Regions from separate parts of the Microbacterium lacusdiani genome, predicted to be linked through region 2. Evidence: riboswitches for the same ligand, from Rfam matches in the RefSeq annotation. Region 2 holds a riboswitch; each other region holds the start of a gene.
What was found. Region 2 has a riboswitch for thiamine pyrophosphate ahead of ACYVGN_RS08960 (ECF transporter S component). Riboswitches for the same ligand answer to the same signal wherever they lie in the genome.
Positions count from the first base shown of each region.

Region 1: it holds a riboswitch for thiamine pyrophosphate, as region 2 does, so the genes downstream of both, thiC (phosphomethylpyrimidine synthase ThiC) here and ACYVGN_RS08960 (ECF transporter S component) in region 2, are expected to answer to the same signal.
Region 3: it holds a riboswitch for thiamine pyrophosphate, as region 2 does, so the genes downstream of both, thiM (hydroxyethylthiazole kinase) here and ACYVGN_RS08960 (ECF transporter S component) in region 2, are expected to answer to the same signal.

Region 1 covers NZ_BAAGXJ010000016.1:31,018-35,885, forward strand. The annotation lists gene ACYVGN_RS10005 (aldo/keto reductase) at 1-495, opposite strand, end outside; gene coaBC (bifunctional phosphopantothenoylcysteine decarboxylase/phosphopantothenate--cysteine ligase CoaBC) at 697-1,920, opposite strand; gene ACYVGN_RS10015 (NRDE family protein) at 2,066-2,776, shown strand; TPP riboswitch at 2,823-2,931, shown strand; gene thiC (phosphomethylpyrimidine synthase ThiC) at 2,928-4,748, shown strand; gene ACYVGN_RS10025 (ABC transporter substrate-binding protein) at 4,745-4,868, shown strand, end outside.
Region 2 covers NZ_BAAGXJ010000013.1:5,897-10,764, reverse strand. The annotation lists gene ACYVGN_RS08975 (Nramp family divalent metal transporter) at 1-137, shown strand, start outside; gene ACYVGN_RS08970 (energy-coupling factor transporter transmembrane component T family protein) at 267-1,055, opposite strand; gene ACYVGN_RS08965 (ABC transporter ATP-binding protein) at 1,052-2,548, opposite strand; gene ACYVGN_RS08960 (ECF transporter S component) at 2,550-3,164, opposite strand; TPP riboswitch at 3,156-3,265, opposite strand; gene ACYVGN_RS08955 (D-alanyl-D-alanine carboxypeptidase family protein) at 3,356-4,868, shown strand, end outside.
Region 3 covers NZ_BAAGXJ010000001.1:142,316-147,183, reverse strand. The annotation lists gene thiD (bifunctional hydroxymethylpyrimidine kinase/phosphomethylpyrimidine kinase) at 1-921, opposite strand, end outside; gene thiE (thiamine phosphate synthase) at 921-1,595, opposite strand; gene thiM (hydroxyethylthiazole kinase) at 1,592-2,419, opposite strand; TPP riboswitch at 2,411-2,507, opposite strand; gene ACYVGN_RS00720 (NUDIX hydrolase) at 2,640-3,272, shown strand; gene nadA (quinolinate synthase NadA) at 3,616-4,868, shown strand, end outside.

The DNA of each region.
Region 1 (4,868 bases), on a different contig from region 2:
GACCTGGTTCACGGCCGGGACGACGCCGGTCTCGTCGATCAGGCGCTGCAGCATCTCCTCGGTGAAGTTCGAGACGCCGACCGAGCGCACGAGCCCCTCGTCGCGCAGCGCGATCATGCCCTTGAACGTGTCGACGTACTTGTCGACGCTCGGGTTGGGCCAGTGGATGAGCAGCAGGTCGATGCGGCCGAGGCCGATCGTGGCGTTGGACTCGCGGCCGCTCGCGATCGCCTCGTCGTAGCCGTGGTGGCGGCCGGGGATCTTCGTGGTGACGACGATCTCGTCGCGGTCGATCCCGCTGCGGCGCACGGCCTCGCCGACCTCGTGCTCGTTGCCGTAGTTGACCGCGGTGTCCAGCACGCGGTAGCCGGTCTGGATGCCGGCCTCGATGGCCGCGATGCCCTCCTCCCCGGTCAGCTTGTAGGTGCCGAGGCCGAGCTCGGCGAACGCGGTGCCGTCGTTGAGCGTGATCCGGGGGATGTCGATGGTCGCCATGCCCCGAGCCTAACGGCGGCGAGGGGCCGCACGCCCAGGTCGGCGACCAGCCAGCGCGCGATCGCGGTGTGGCCCGCGTCGGCGCCCTGACCCCCGTCGATCTCGGCGACCCAGTCCTCCCAGCCGCGGCCGGTGTTCGTGCGGACCGTGGCGTCGTCCACCAGCGGCTGGTGGGCCCATTCGGTGCTCATGCGCACGAGCCTACTGAGCGGGCGCCGGCGCCCCGCGGACCGCCAGGATCGCGTCGAGCAGCGCGTCGGCGACCTCGCGCTTGCTGCCGCTCGCGGTCGCGACCGGCGCGTCGTGCGGGCCGATGACCGTGACCGTGTTGTCGGCGCGCTCGAAGCCGGCCTCCCAGCCGACCTCGTTGACCGCGAGCAGGTCGGCGCCCTTGCGGCGGCGCTTGCGGATGCCGCGCTCGAGCACGGTCTCGTCGGCGGTCGGCATCTCGGCCGCGAAGCCCACGACGGTCTGCCCCGGACGCCGCGCGGCCGCGAGCCCGCTGAGGATGTCGGCGTTCTCGACCAGCTCGAGCGTGGGCTTGCCGTCCTCCTTGGCCAGCTTGTGGTCGGCCACGTCGGCGACGCGATAGTCGGCCACGGCGGCGGTCATCACGATCACGTCCGCGTCGCCGGCGAGGGCGGTCATCCGCTCCCCCAGCTCTGCGGCGGTGCCGGCGCGCTCGATCCGGATGCCCGGGTGCGCGACGGCGGGCGCCGCGACCGACTCGTCGACGTGCGCGGCGACCAGCGTGACCTCGGCGCCACGGTCTGCCGCGGCGAGCGCGACCGCGATTCCCTGCCTGCCGCTCGACCGGTTGCCGAGGAAGCGGACCGGGTCGATGGGCTCGCGCGTGCCGCCCGTCGAGACCACGAAGCGCAGCCCCGCGAGATCGCGGCGCGACCGCAGGATCCGGCCGATCTCGGCGTGGAGGGCCTCGGGCTCGCTCATCCGGCCCGGGCCGATGTCGTCAGCCGTGAGCTGCCCGCTGTCGGGGCCGATCATCCGGATGCCGCGCGCGGCGAGCGTCGCGACGTTCGCCTGCGTGGCGGCGTGCTGCCACATCTCGGTGTGCATCGCGGGAGCGATCAGCACGGGCGCGCGCGTGGCGAGCAGCGTCGTGCCGAGCAGGTCGCCCGCCAGGCCCGCGGCCATCTTCGCGATCGTGTTCGCCGAGGCAGGGGCGACGACCACGAGGTCGGCGTTCTGGCCGAGCGCGACGTGCCGCACCTGCGCCACGTCGTCGTGCACCGACGTCGTCACGGGGTGGCGGCTGATCGCCTCCCAGGTCGGCTGACCGACGAAGCGCAGCGCATCGTCGGTCGGCACGACGTGCACCTCGTGCCCGTCCTTCACCAGCAGCCGCACGAGCTGCACGGTCTTGTACGCGGCGATGCCGCCGGTCACGCCCACGACGATGTTCACGCCTTCATTGTGGCTCACGCCCCTCGACGCCCCGCGGCATCACCCTGTGGTCGTCGAGCGGAGCGACGAAGGAGCCGAGTCGAAACGGGCTGAGCGAGCGCGGCGAGTCGAAGCCGAGTCCCGCGCGGAACCCGAGAATGGAACCATGTGCACCGCGATCGTCCGCGTCCCGGAGTCCTCGGCGGAGCCCGTGCGCCTGCTCGCGGTGCGGGACGAGGATCCGAACCGGCCGTGGAACCCGCTCGGCGCGTGGTGGCCGGACCGGCCCGGGCTCGTGGGCGTGCAGGACCGGCTCGCGGGCGGCGCCTGGCTCGCCGCCGAGGGCGGCCGGCTGGCGGTGCTCCTGAACCGGGCGGGGTACCCCGAGGGACTGGATGCCGCCGAGCTCGAGTCGCGCGGCGGGATCGTGCTGGCCTCGGTCGCCGGGTCGTCGCCCGAGGGCGCGCCGCGCACGCTCGGGTTCAACCTGGTCGAGGTCGACGGCGCCGAGGTGCGGGTGACGTCCTGGGACGGTGCCGAGCTGCGCCGCGAGACCCTCGCCCCGGGCACGCACATGCTGGCGCACGACGGCGTCGACGACCCCGCGACCCCGCGCATCGCGGCGTGGCATGAGGCCTTCGAGCAGGCCCCGACCGACGGGGACGCCGCCTGGTGGCGCCCGTGGCTCGAGGTGCTGGGCCGCACGGCCGAGCTGCCGCCGACCGATGACCGCGCGATCGTGCGCGACAACCATCCGCACGGCTACCCGACCGTGTCGCTGCTCGCGTGCGTCGCGTCGATCCAGGACGGCCGCGCGGATGTGCGCTACGCGCCGCTGGACCGTCCCGGTCTCTGGAACCCGCTCGCCTTCGACTGACGCACGGCCCGATTTGCGCCGACTCCCGGTGCTCGTGATACACATGTCCTGACCACACGGGGGCCTCGGAAGAGGCTGAGACCGGGCTGACACCGCCCGAGACCGTCGAACCTGATCCGGCTCGTACCGGCGTAGGAAGTGAGGACAGCCCATGGTGGCGCGCGCTCTCCCGACATCCATCCCTCCCGTCGATCCCGCCGCTCCCGGCGACGCATCCGCTGAAGAGCACGGGACCGAACAGCACCCCTCCCACTCGCTCGCGTGGGTCGAGGACGCCGCGCACGGCATCCGCGTCCCCGTGACCGAGATCGCGCTCGAGGACTCGCCCGACGGCACGCCCAACCCGCCGCTGCGCGTGTACCGCACGGCAGGTCCCGGCAGCGTGCCCGAGCGCGGCCTGCCGCCGCAGCGTGCCGAGTGGATCGCCGCGCGCGACGACACCGAGCCGTACGAGGCGCGCGGGCACCGGCTGAGCGACGATGGCCGCGCGGCGGTGCGCCGCGGCGCGCCCTCGCAGCGCTGGGCGGGCGCGAAGCCCGAGCCGCGCCGTGCCAAGCCGGGCCGCACCGTGACGCAGATGCACTACGCCCGCCGCGGGATCATCACCCCCGAGATGCGGTACGTGGCGCTGCGCGAGCAGTGCGACGTCGAGCTCGTGCGCAGCGAGGTCGCGGCCGGGCGGGCGATCATCCCCAGCAACATCAACCACCCCGAGTCCGAGCCGATGATCATCGGCAAGGCCTTCCTCGTGAAGATCAACGCGAACATCGGCAACTCGGCCGTGACGAGCTCGATCGCCGAGGAGGTGTCGAAGCTGCAGTGGGCGACCAAGTGGGGCGCCGACACGCTCATGGACCTGTCGACCGGCAACGACATCCACACGACGCGCGAGTGGATCATCCGGAACTCGCCGATCCCGATCGGGACGGTTCCGATCTACCAGGCGCTCGAGAAGGTCGACGGCGACGCGAGCGCGCTGACGTGGGAGATCTACCGCGACACCGTGATCGAGCAGTGCGAGCAGGGCGTCGACTACATGACCGTGCACGCCGGCGTGCTGCTGCGCTACGTGCCGCTGACGGCCGACCGCGTGACGGGCATCGTGTCGCGCGGCGGATCGATCATGGCCGGATGGTGCCTGGCGCACCACCGCGAGAACTTCCTGTACGAGCACTTCGACGAGCTGTGCGAGATCTTCGCGCAGTACGACGTCGCGTTCTCGCTGGGCGACGGCCTGCGCCCCGGATCGATCGCGGACGCGAACGACGCCGCCCAGTTCGCCGAGCTCGACACGCTCGCGGAGCTGACCCGCCGCGCGTGGGCGCACGACGTGCAGGTCATGGTCGAGGGACCCGGCCACGTGCCGCTGCACCTCGTGCGCGAGAACGTCGAGCGCCAGCAGGAGCTGTGCGACGGCGCCCCGTTCTACACGCTGGGCCCGCTGGTCACCGACATCGCGCCCGGCTACGACCACATCACGTCGGCGATCGGCGCGACCGAGATCGCCCGCTACGGCACCGCCATGCTCTGCTACGTCACCCCGAAGGAGCACCTCGGCCTGCCGGACCGCGACGACGTCAAGACCGGCGTGATCACCTACAAGATCGCCGCCCACGCGGCCGACCTCGCCAAGGGCCACCCGGGCGCGATCGCGCGCGACGACGCGCTGTCGAAGGCGCGGTTCGAGTTCCGCTGGCGCGACCAGTTCGCGCTCGGCCTCGACCCGGTCACGGCGCAGGAGTTCCACGACGAGACGCTGCCGGCCGAGCCCGCCAAGACCGCGCACTTCTGCTCGATGTGCGGCCCGAAGTTCTGCTCGATGCGCATCTCGCAGGACATCCGCGACACGTACGGAGACGCCGCGGCGCAGGCCGCGGTGGCCGGCATGGCCGAGAAGAGCGCCGAGTTCGCCGCCTCCGGCGGACAGGTCTACCTCCCGGCTCCCGCGCTGCGCGCGGAGGCGGCCCGATGAGGGCGGCCGGGATCGTCGCGCTGGCGGCGGTCGCGCTGAGCCTCGCCGGATGCGCCGCGGCTCCCGCGGCGGGCGACGCCGCGGCGGGGTCGGGCGAGCCGGTGGTCGTGCGGGTCAACG
Region 2 (4,868 bases):
TGAACACGGATCGCGTCCCGCGCGAGTACCGCAACAAGTGGTACCTGAACGTCGCGCTCGGCATCACGGCGCTGCTGTTCATCGTCCTGGGCGTCTACCAGGCGGTGCAGGCGATCACCAAGGCGTTCGGCGGCTGACGGCCGTCCTCGCCGCGCGGGCCCCCGACCTCCCGTCGGGGCCCCGCGTGCGTTCGGGCATGGACGGGGCATGCCTGTCCCCGCGGAGGAGACGGTCGTGTCGGCGCGGGTGCGCGACCCGAGCCGACCTCAGGACGGGCCGACGATGAAGTTCCACGAGCCCGTCGCGACGGCCACGGCCACGGCCGTGAGGCCGATCCCGGCGCCGGCCGCGAGCAGCAGCCACTCGCGCGCGCCCCACGGCGAGACCCGCGCCCAGGTGCGCTCCGCGTGAGCGCCGAAGCCGCGCGCCTCCATGGACGTCGCGAGCGCCGAGCCGCGCCGGATGGCGAGCACGATCAGCGCGAAGGCCATTCCCAGCACGCGGCGCAGCCGTCCGGTGTCCGCGACCCCGCGCGCGCGGCGCGCGACCTCCAGCTCCCGCCAGTCGTCGACCAGCAGCCCCACCAGGCGCAGGCCGCCCAGCGCGCCGAGGACGAACCGCGCGGGCAGCCGCGCCCGCTGCGCCAGGCCGTCGGCCAGATCCGTCGGATCGACCGTCGCGAACAGCACGACGCTCGGCAGCGCGAGCGCCAGGATGCGCAGGACGGTGGCCGCGGCGAGCGCGAGAGAGCCGTCCGAGATGCGCACGAAGAGCCAGTCCAGGTGCACCGTGCCCGACGTCTCGCCGTAGAGCGCGATGGTCACCCCGGTGAGCGGAGCCGCGATCCACACGGGCGCCGTGCGCGCCCAGAAGCGACGCCATCCGAGACCCGACATCGCCAGCAGCGGCACGGACAGGAGCAGCGCGACGGCCGCCGACACCCAGTCGATCGTGAGCACCAGCGGGGCGGCCATGAGGAGCGCGGCGCCCAGCTTCGCGACCGGGTTGACGCGGGCGAGCGGGCCGGCGGGGACCAGCGGGGTCGGAAGGATCATGTCCCGACCCCGGCCGTGAGGCTGAGGCGGCGCGCGTGCAGCGCCTCGAGCACATCGGCGTCGTGCGTGATCGCGACGACGCCCGCCCCGGGCGCCCCGTCGCGGCCGTCGCGCAGCGACGCGATGATCGCGACCAGCTCGGCCCACGTGCGCGCATCCTGGCCGAACGTCGGCTCGTCGAGCACGACCACCCTCGGACGCGTCGCCAGCATCGCGGCGACGGTCAGCCTCCGCTTCTCGCCGCCGGAGAGCGTGTGGGGGTTGGCCTCGGCGAGATGCGCGAGCCGGAGCCGCTCGAGCAGCTCGTCGACCCGCGCCGCGATCTCGCCCTCGGGCAGGCGCAGGGCGCGGGGACCGACCTCGAGCTCGCGGCGGACGGTGGTGGAGAGCAGCTGGTGATCCGGGGACTGCAGCACGGTCCCGATGCGCGTGAGCAGCTGCCGCGACGACCAGCGGATCGGCGCCTCGCCGATCCCGCCCGCGAGCGCCGGCCCGGCGACGACCCGGCCTCCCGCCGGCGGAAGCAGCCCGGCCAGCGTGCGGCCGAGCGTCGACTTGCCCGCGCCGTTCGGCCCGACGACGCCGAGGACCTCGCCGGCGCGCACGTCCACGTCGAGCGGGCCCGCCACGCGGCGGCCGCGTGCGCGCGCGACCTCGAGCGCGCGTCCCGACAGCAGGACCTCGCCGGGCGCCGCGGCCGGCGGCGCCGGGTGGCGCGGCGGGATCCCGGGCACCCAGACGCCGAGCGCGGCGAGCTCGGCGCCCCGGTCGCGCAGCACGTCGGCGACCGGACCGTCCGCGATCACGCCCGCGTCCCCCGCTCCCAGCACGATGATCCGGTCGACGATCGGCAGCCACACGTCCACGCGATGCTCCACCACGACGAGGGTCGCGCCCGTGCGGTCCAGTACGCGGCCCACGGCGTCACGCACCGCGATCGCGCCCGCGGGATCGAGGTTGGCGGTGGGCTCGTCGAGCAGCAGCAGCCCGGGGCGCATGGCGAGCGCCCCGGCGAGCGCGAGGCGCTGCTTCTGTCCGCCGGACAGCGCGGTCGTGGACCGGTCGAGCGGCACGTCGAGGCCCACGAGGTCGAGCGCCTCGCCGACGCGCGGCCAGATGTCGTGCCGCGGCACCCCGAGGTTCTCGCAGCCGAACGCGACGTCGTCGCCGACGCGGTGCAGGACGGCCTGGGTGTCGGGATCCTGCTGCACCAGCCCGGCGCGACCGCGGACCGCCGCGGGCGGGTGCCCGTCGATCGTCAGGGTGCCGGCGTGCTCGCCCTCGTCGTCGCCGCCCAGCACGCCCGCGAGGGCGTGCAGGAGCGTGGACTTGCCCGAGCCGCTCGCGCCGAGCAGCAGGACGCGTTCGCCCGCGTCGATCCGCAGGTCGATGCCGGAGGCGGCCCACGCGCGGCGGCTGGCGTAGCGCCATCCCCAGCCGCGCGCCTCGACGGCGGCCGGGGACACGGCCCCGGTCGCCGGAGAGGCCGTCACGTCAGACGCGCCTGGCGACCGCGCGCCCGGCCGCGAACCGGTTCAGCGCGCCGGTCGCCGCGAGGCCGCGGACGATCGCCCAGCCGCCGAGCCCCGCGATGACCGCGCCCGACACCGTGGTCGAGGCGATGTACACGGTCGTGAACAGCGCGTCGGCGCCCGCGTACCAGAGGACGCGGTCGTTGATGCCGGCCGCGAGGCCCGCGCCGGCGCCCGCCAGCACCGCGACCGGCAGGCGGAACGACCTGTACAGGAAGATCGCGAGGATGATCTCGGCGCCGAGGCCCTGCACGAGGCCCGACACGATCGTCAGCGCGCCCCACTGGTTGCCGACGAGCGCGGAGATGACCGCGGCGAGCAGCTCGGTGTAGAGCGCGGCGCCCGGCTTGCGGATGACGAGGCCGCCGATCACCCCGGCGATGAGCCAGGGGCCGGTGAGCAGGCCGCCCAGACCGGGCAGCAGCGGCGCGAGCAGCTCGCTCGGGCCGATGTAGGCGACGTTCCAGACGAGGAACACCACGGCGCAGGCCACGGCGATGACGCTGGCGACGACGATGTCGACGACGCGCCAGGTGAAGCGGCGGGTGCCCGGGGTGGCGGGTGCGGACGTGTTCATCTCTCTCCTCCCTGCGCCGGCATGATCCGGATCAGGTTCGACGGTCGAAGCGCGGGTCGCTTCCTCTCAGCCCGGCTCGCCGGACTCCCGTGGTGTGTGAGGGACATTCTAGGGCGATCCGGCGGGTGAGGTTCGCCGCCGGGGCCCGCGATCTCCGGCTGACTCCCGGCATCCGCGGGTACCGTAGGCGGGTGGCAATCGACGACTCCCCCCACGACGATCTCCGCGAGGATCTCCGCGGCTCGATCGACGATGCGTCCGTCGCCACGGTGCCGGTGGCAGCGACCCCCGTCGCCGAGGCGCCGCGTCGCCCGCGCCGCGCGGTGACGGCGCACGACATCGACCCCCTGCCCGAGACGCCCGTGGTGCCCGAGCAGCCCGCGATCCGCCGCGGCATCGGCTCGCTCTTCGACCAGCGCACCGCCGATGCGCCCGTGACCGAGGCGGCCACGGCCCTGGCGGGCGCCGCGCTGACGGATGCGCCCCCGGCGGTTGCTCCGACCGGGGCCGAGGCGCTGGCCGTGCCCGCACCGGAGACCCCGACGTCGCTCGAGGAGGCCGCCGGCGCCGCGGTCGAGGCGCCGGACGCAGCGGTGGCGGACGCGCCCCGCACCGACACCGCCGCTCTGGCCTGGATCGACCCGGCCACCGTCGCCCTCAAGCCCGAGGCGGCCCCCGCGCCGTCGCCCGCGTTCGACCTGGTCCCCACCCGCCGCGAGAGGCGCCCCTCCGTCGCGGCCCCGCTGATCACAGCCGGCGTCCTCGCGCTCGGCTACGTGGGCGGCTGCGCCTTCTGGCCGCTCGCGAACGTCGCCCCCGCGGTCTCGGCCGCGACGGTCGACCCGGCGCCCGGTCATCCGCTCGCCGTGACCTGGCCCGCGGACGGCTCCGCCGCCGTCGGCGCCGAGGGCCTCGGCACGGTCCCGGCCTCCAGCGCCGCGCCCGCGCCCATGGCCAGCATCGCCAAGGTCGTGACCGCGCTCATGATCCTCGAGAAGGCGCCGCTCGCGGTGGGCGAGCAGGGGCCGTCCTACGCGTTCGACTACGCTGACAGCCAGGAGTACTGGCAGTACCGCGTGGCGAACGAGTCGGCGCTCGACGTGCCCGTGGACGGCACGCTCACGCAGCGGCAGCTGCTCGAGGGCATCCTGATCGGCTCGGCCAACAACTACGTGGATCGCCTGACGACGGAGCTGTGGGGCTCGAAGGACGCGTTCGCCCTCGCCGTGCCGGAGTGGCTCCAGGCGCACGGCCTGTCGGGCATCACGATGGTCGACCCGAGCGGCATCGACCCGGACAACACGGCGACCCCCGCGTCGCTGGTCACCCTCGCGAGACTGGCGCTGGCGAACCCCGTGATCGCGGAGATCGTGGCGATGCCCGAGACGGAACTCCCGGGCGCCGGCGTGGTCGAGAACAGCAATCCGCTGATCGGCGATCCCGGCGTCGTCGGCATCAAGACCGGCACCCTGTCCGAGTGGTGGATCGAGTCGTGGAACCTGCTCACGGCCAAGGACGTCACGATCGGCCAGACCACCGTGCGGCTGTACGCCTCGGTGCTCGGCCAGCCCGACGAGGAGACCCGCGCGAGCGTCAGCCGCACGCTGCTCGAGCAGGTGGAGCAGTCCCTGCAGCCCGCCCCGACCGTCGCATCCGGCACCACCGTCGCGAACGTCACGACCGAGTGGGGCGAGCCGGTCGAGG
Region 3 (4,868 bases), on a different contig from region 2:
CATGCCGCGCACGAACGAGCCGGCGTCGATGGCCGCGCGGACGGGCGCCGCATCGCGCCACCACCGCTCGGTGGCCGCTCGCGGGACGCCGTCGCCGCGCCAGAGCGCGTGCGCGTGCTGCAGCGGTCCGTTCCCGCCGCCGACGTCCAGCGCCTCGGCGGCGGCGATCGCTCCGCGCAGCCACTCGCGCGCCAGCCCGGTCGCCACGACCCAGTCGCCGTGGCGGGCGAACAGCGTCGCGAGCGCGGACGACAGCGAGCAGCCCGTGCCGTGCGTGCTGCGCGTCTCGATGCGCCGGCCGGCGAACTCCGCGAGCACGCCGTCGGCGGACACGAGCGCGTCGGGGCAGGCGGGTCCCGGCAGGTGCCCGCCCTTGGCGAGGACCAGAACGCCGTGCCGCTCCGCCAGCGCGCGGGCCTGGCGCAGCGCGGCGGGCCAGTCGCCCGCCACGTCCTCGCCGACCAGCACGGCCAGCTCGGGAAGGTTCGGCGTCACGACGTCGGCCCGGGCGATGAGGTCGTGGAGCGCGTGCTCCGCGTCGTCGTCGATCAGGCGGTCGCCGCTCGTGGCGATCATGACGGGGTCGACGACCACGGCGGGCCGCTCGGCGAGCGCGTCGAGCCACCCGACCACCTCGGCGATCACCGCGGCGCCGCCGATCATCCCCGTCTTGACCGCGTCGATCCGGATGTCGGACGCCACCGCGTCGAGCTGGTCGCGCACGAACCCCGGCGGCGGGACGTGCACGCCGCTGACGGCGCGCGTGCTCTGCGCCGTCAGGGCGGTGAGAGCGGCCATGCCGTAGCCTCCGCTCGCCAGGATGGACTTCAGATCCGCCTGCACGCCCGCCCCGCCCGAGGGATCGGAGCCCGCGATCGAGAGCACGTTCGGGATGCGGGTCGACGCCTCGCGCCCGCGCATCAGGCGACCTCCGCCCACTCGTTCCGCAGCGACCGCGCGGCGTGGGCGGGGTCCTCGGCGGCGCACACGGCGCGCACGACGGCCAGCCCGGCCGCCCCGGCGCGCCGCGCCTCAGCGGCGTCGCCGTGCCCGACGCCGCCGATCGCCACACAGGGCAGGCCCGCGAGCGCCGCGAACTCGGCGAACCCGCGCCAGCCCAGCGGCTCGGGGTGGTCGGGCTTGGTCGGCGTCGCGCGGATCGCACCGACGCCGAGGTAGTCGGCCGTGCCGGCGGGGAGCGCGCGCAGCGCCGCGAGCTCATGCGGGCGGCTCGCGCTCAGGCCCACGATCGCGCCCTCGCCGAGCAGCGCGCGCACGCGGTCGACGGGCAGATCGCTCTGGCCCACGTGCACGCCGTCGACCCGGGCGCCAGCCGCCCGCGCGGCGAGCACGACATCCACCCGGTCGTCCACCACGAGCGCGGCGCGCCCGGCCACCGCCTCGGCGGAGCGCTCGACGACGTCGAGCAGCTCCGCTCCCCCGAGCTCCTTGCCGCGCACCTGCACGATCGTCGCGCCGCCGTCGACCGCCCGGCGCACGACGTCCGCGACGGCCGCCAGATCGCGCCCGGCTCGGGAGAGGATCGTGGCGACGTCGGCGACGACGTACGTGCACAGGTCGAGCGCGCGGCTCACGCTCCGGCTCCGGCGAGGAGCGGCTCGCGGCCCGCGAGGGCGGCGGGCTCGACCGTGGCCAGCGCATCCAGCAGCGCGACCGCGAAGCCGCCCGGGGCCGGCGCGACGGCGGCCGCGCGCTCCGCGGCCTCCGCGTAGAGCACGTGCGCGGCGACCGCCCCCGCGAAGGCGTCGCCGCCGGCGGCCGCGACGGCCGCGCCCACGATCGCGCCGAGCGCGCATCCGGCGCCCGTGACCCGGGTGAGGAGCGGATCGCCGCCGTGGACCCGGACGACCCGGCCGCCGTCCGCGATCAGGTCCACGGGTCCGGACACGGCGACGACCGCGCCGGTGCTCCGCGCCAGCTCGCGCGCGATTCCCGCCGTCTGCTCGACGTCGTCGGCGGCGTCGACGCCGCGGCCGCGTCCGCCCGCGCCGGCGAGCGCGAGGATCTCGGACGCGTTCCCGCGGATGACCGCCGGGCCGTCGGCGAGCAGCTCGCGCGCGAAGTCCGTGCGCAGGGACAGCGCGCCCACGCCGACGGGGTCGAGCACCCACGGCGTGCCCGCGGCTCCGGCGGCCGCGACCGCCTCGCGCATGGCCTCGCGCTGCTCGGCGCGCGGCGTGCCCAGGTTCACCAGCAGCGCCGACGCGACGCGCGCGCACTCGCGCGCCTCGCCCGGGACGTCCGCCATGACCGGCGACGCCCCCGCGGCCAGCAGCGCGTTGGCGGTGAAGTTCACCACCACGGAGTTGGTGATGCACTGCACCAGCGGTGCGTCCTCGCGCAGCCGTGCCAGCACGGCTCCCGCATCCGGACCGGACGACAGATACACGTCACTCATCAGCGACATCCCTCCGCTCGTACTAACGAGATCAGGTCGATACGGGTGTGATCTCAGTCCCCCGGTGGGGACACCCCGTGCCACTGCGAGCGATCCTATCCGGGTTGCGCCTCCCGGGCGGGCGACCTCGACCGCATAGGCTCGAGGGGTGAGCAGGACGCCGGATGCGCAGGATCAGGAGCGGGGCGCGACCGCCTCGGGCGACGAGATCCGGGTGGCCGTGTCGACCGTGATCTTCTCGCTCCGCCCCGATCCCGACTCGGATCGGCTGATGATCCCCCTGGTGCGACGCACGCGCGACCCGTTCGAGGGCATGTGGGCGCTGCCCGGCGGCTGGCTGGACGTGGCCGAGGGCCTCGGCGAGGCCGCGTCGCGCACGCTCGCCGAGACCACCGCGCTCACGCCCAGCTACCTGGAGCAGCTGTACACGTTCGGCGACGTCGACCGCTCCCCGACGCGGGTCGTCTCGGTCGTGTACTGGGCGCTGCTGCGCTCCGACCTCGTGGACGCGCAGCGCTCGGTCGTCGGCGCGCCCGAGAACGTCGAGTGGTTCGACGTCGACGACCTGCCGGCGCTCGCGTTCGACCACAACCGGATCGCCGAGTACGCGCTGTGGCGCCTGCGGAACAAGGTGGGCTACAGCCGCATCGCGGCGGGCCTGCTGCCCGACGAGTTCACGCTCACAGAGCTGCGCGAGGTGTACGAGTCCGTGCTCGGCCGCCGGCTCGACCCCTCCAACTTCCGCCGCCTGCTCGAGGGCTCCGAGGCGCTCGTGCCCACCGAGTCCTTCCGCACCGGCAAGCACCGCCCCGCCCGCCTCTACCGCTACAACGCGGAAGCTGAGTCTTTCTAGAAGCGCCTCGCACGCTCGCTTTGCTCGCACGACCGTAGATGCAGGGAGTTGCTGCCGACCCTCACCCCCGGTCGTTGAGCGACGAGCGCCAGCGAGGAGTCGAAACGACGCCGAACCTCCCCAGCCGGCCGGGACGATCCGGCCACGTTTCGACTTCGGCGCTGGCGCGCCTCCGCTCAACGACCACGGGTTGGCCATCGACCGCCGTGCGAGCGAAGCGAGTCGAAGCCGCGGCTCCACGCCGGGGCGTGAGCGGAAAGTGATCGAAATTGCGGTTCTGGTCAATGTGACTTAATCTGGGCGCGACAGTAAGTGTCGTTTCGACCAGAAGGCGAGGGCTCACATGGCCGCCTCTCCCCTGACCCTCGCGCCGCGCCCCGCCGTCGATGCGTCCGTGGACCACGGCATCCAGGCGATCGTGGCCGGCACCGCCGCGGGCAGCACGTGCTCGACGGACCTCGCGGCCACGCCCTGGACCTTCGACACGGTCCCCGGCTACGGCCCCGGCGCCTCGATGGGCGACGTGATCCCCACCGGGTCGCCGCGCCAGGGCGAGCTGCCCGCCGCGTATCGCGAGGCGTCCGAGGACGAGCTGCACGCGCGCATCCGCGCGGCCAAGGAGACCCTCGGCGACCGCGTCGTGGTGCTCGGCCACTTCTACCAGCGCGACGAGGTCGTTCGGCACGCCGACTACGTGGGCGACTCGTTCCAGCTCGCGAACGCCGCCAAGGCCCACCCCGAGGCCGAGGCGATCGTGTTCTGCGGCGTGCATTTCATGGCCGAGACCGCCGACCTGCTGTCGGGCCCCGACCAGGCGGTCATCCTGCCCAACCTCGCGGCGGGCTGCTCGATGGCGGACATGGCCGACATCGACCAGGTCGAGGAGTGCTGGGAGCAGCTCGAGGACGTCTACGGCGCGCTGGACGAGCCCGACGCCGACGGCCTCCTGCCGGTGATCCCGGTCACCTACATGAACTCCTCGGCGGCGATCAAGGGCTTCGTGGGCCGCCACGGCGGCATCGTCTGCACATCGTCCAACGCGCGCACCGTGCTGGAGTGGGCGTTCGCGCGCGGGCGCCGCGTGCTGTTCTTCCCCGACCAGCACCTGGGGCGCAACACCGCCAAGGCCATGGGCGTGCCGCTCGAGCAGATGCCCATGTGGAACCCCCATCGCCCGCTCGGCGGCTCGTCCGAGCAGGACCTGCGCGATGCGCGCGTGATCCTGTGGCACGGCTTCTGCTCGGTGCACCGGCGGTTCACTGTCGACCAGATCGACAGGGCGCGCGCCGAGCACCCCGGCGTGCGCGTCATCGTGCACCCCGAGTGCCCGATGCCCGTCGTCGACGCGGCCGACGAGGCCGGCTCGACCGACGTCATCCGGCGCGCGATCGAGAGCGCGACCGCGCCCACGACGTTCGCGATCGGCACCGAGATCAACCTGGTCCAGCGCCTCGCGGCGCAGCACCCGCAGCACACGATCCTCTGCCTCGACCCCGTGGTGTGCCCCTGCTCCACGATGTACCGGATCCACCCGGGCTATCTCGCGTGGACGCTCGAGGAGCTCGTGGCCGGCCGCGTCGTGAACCGGATCACGGT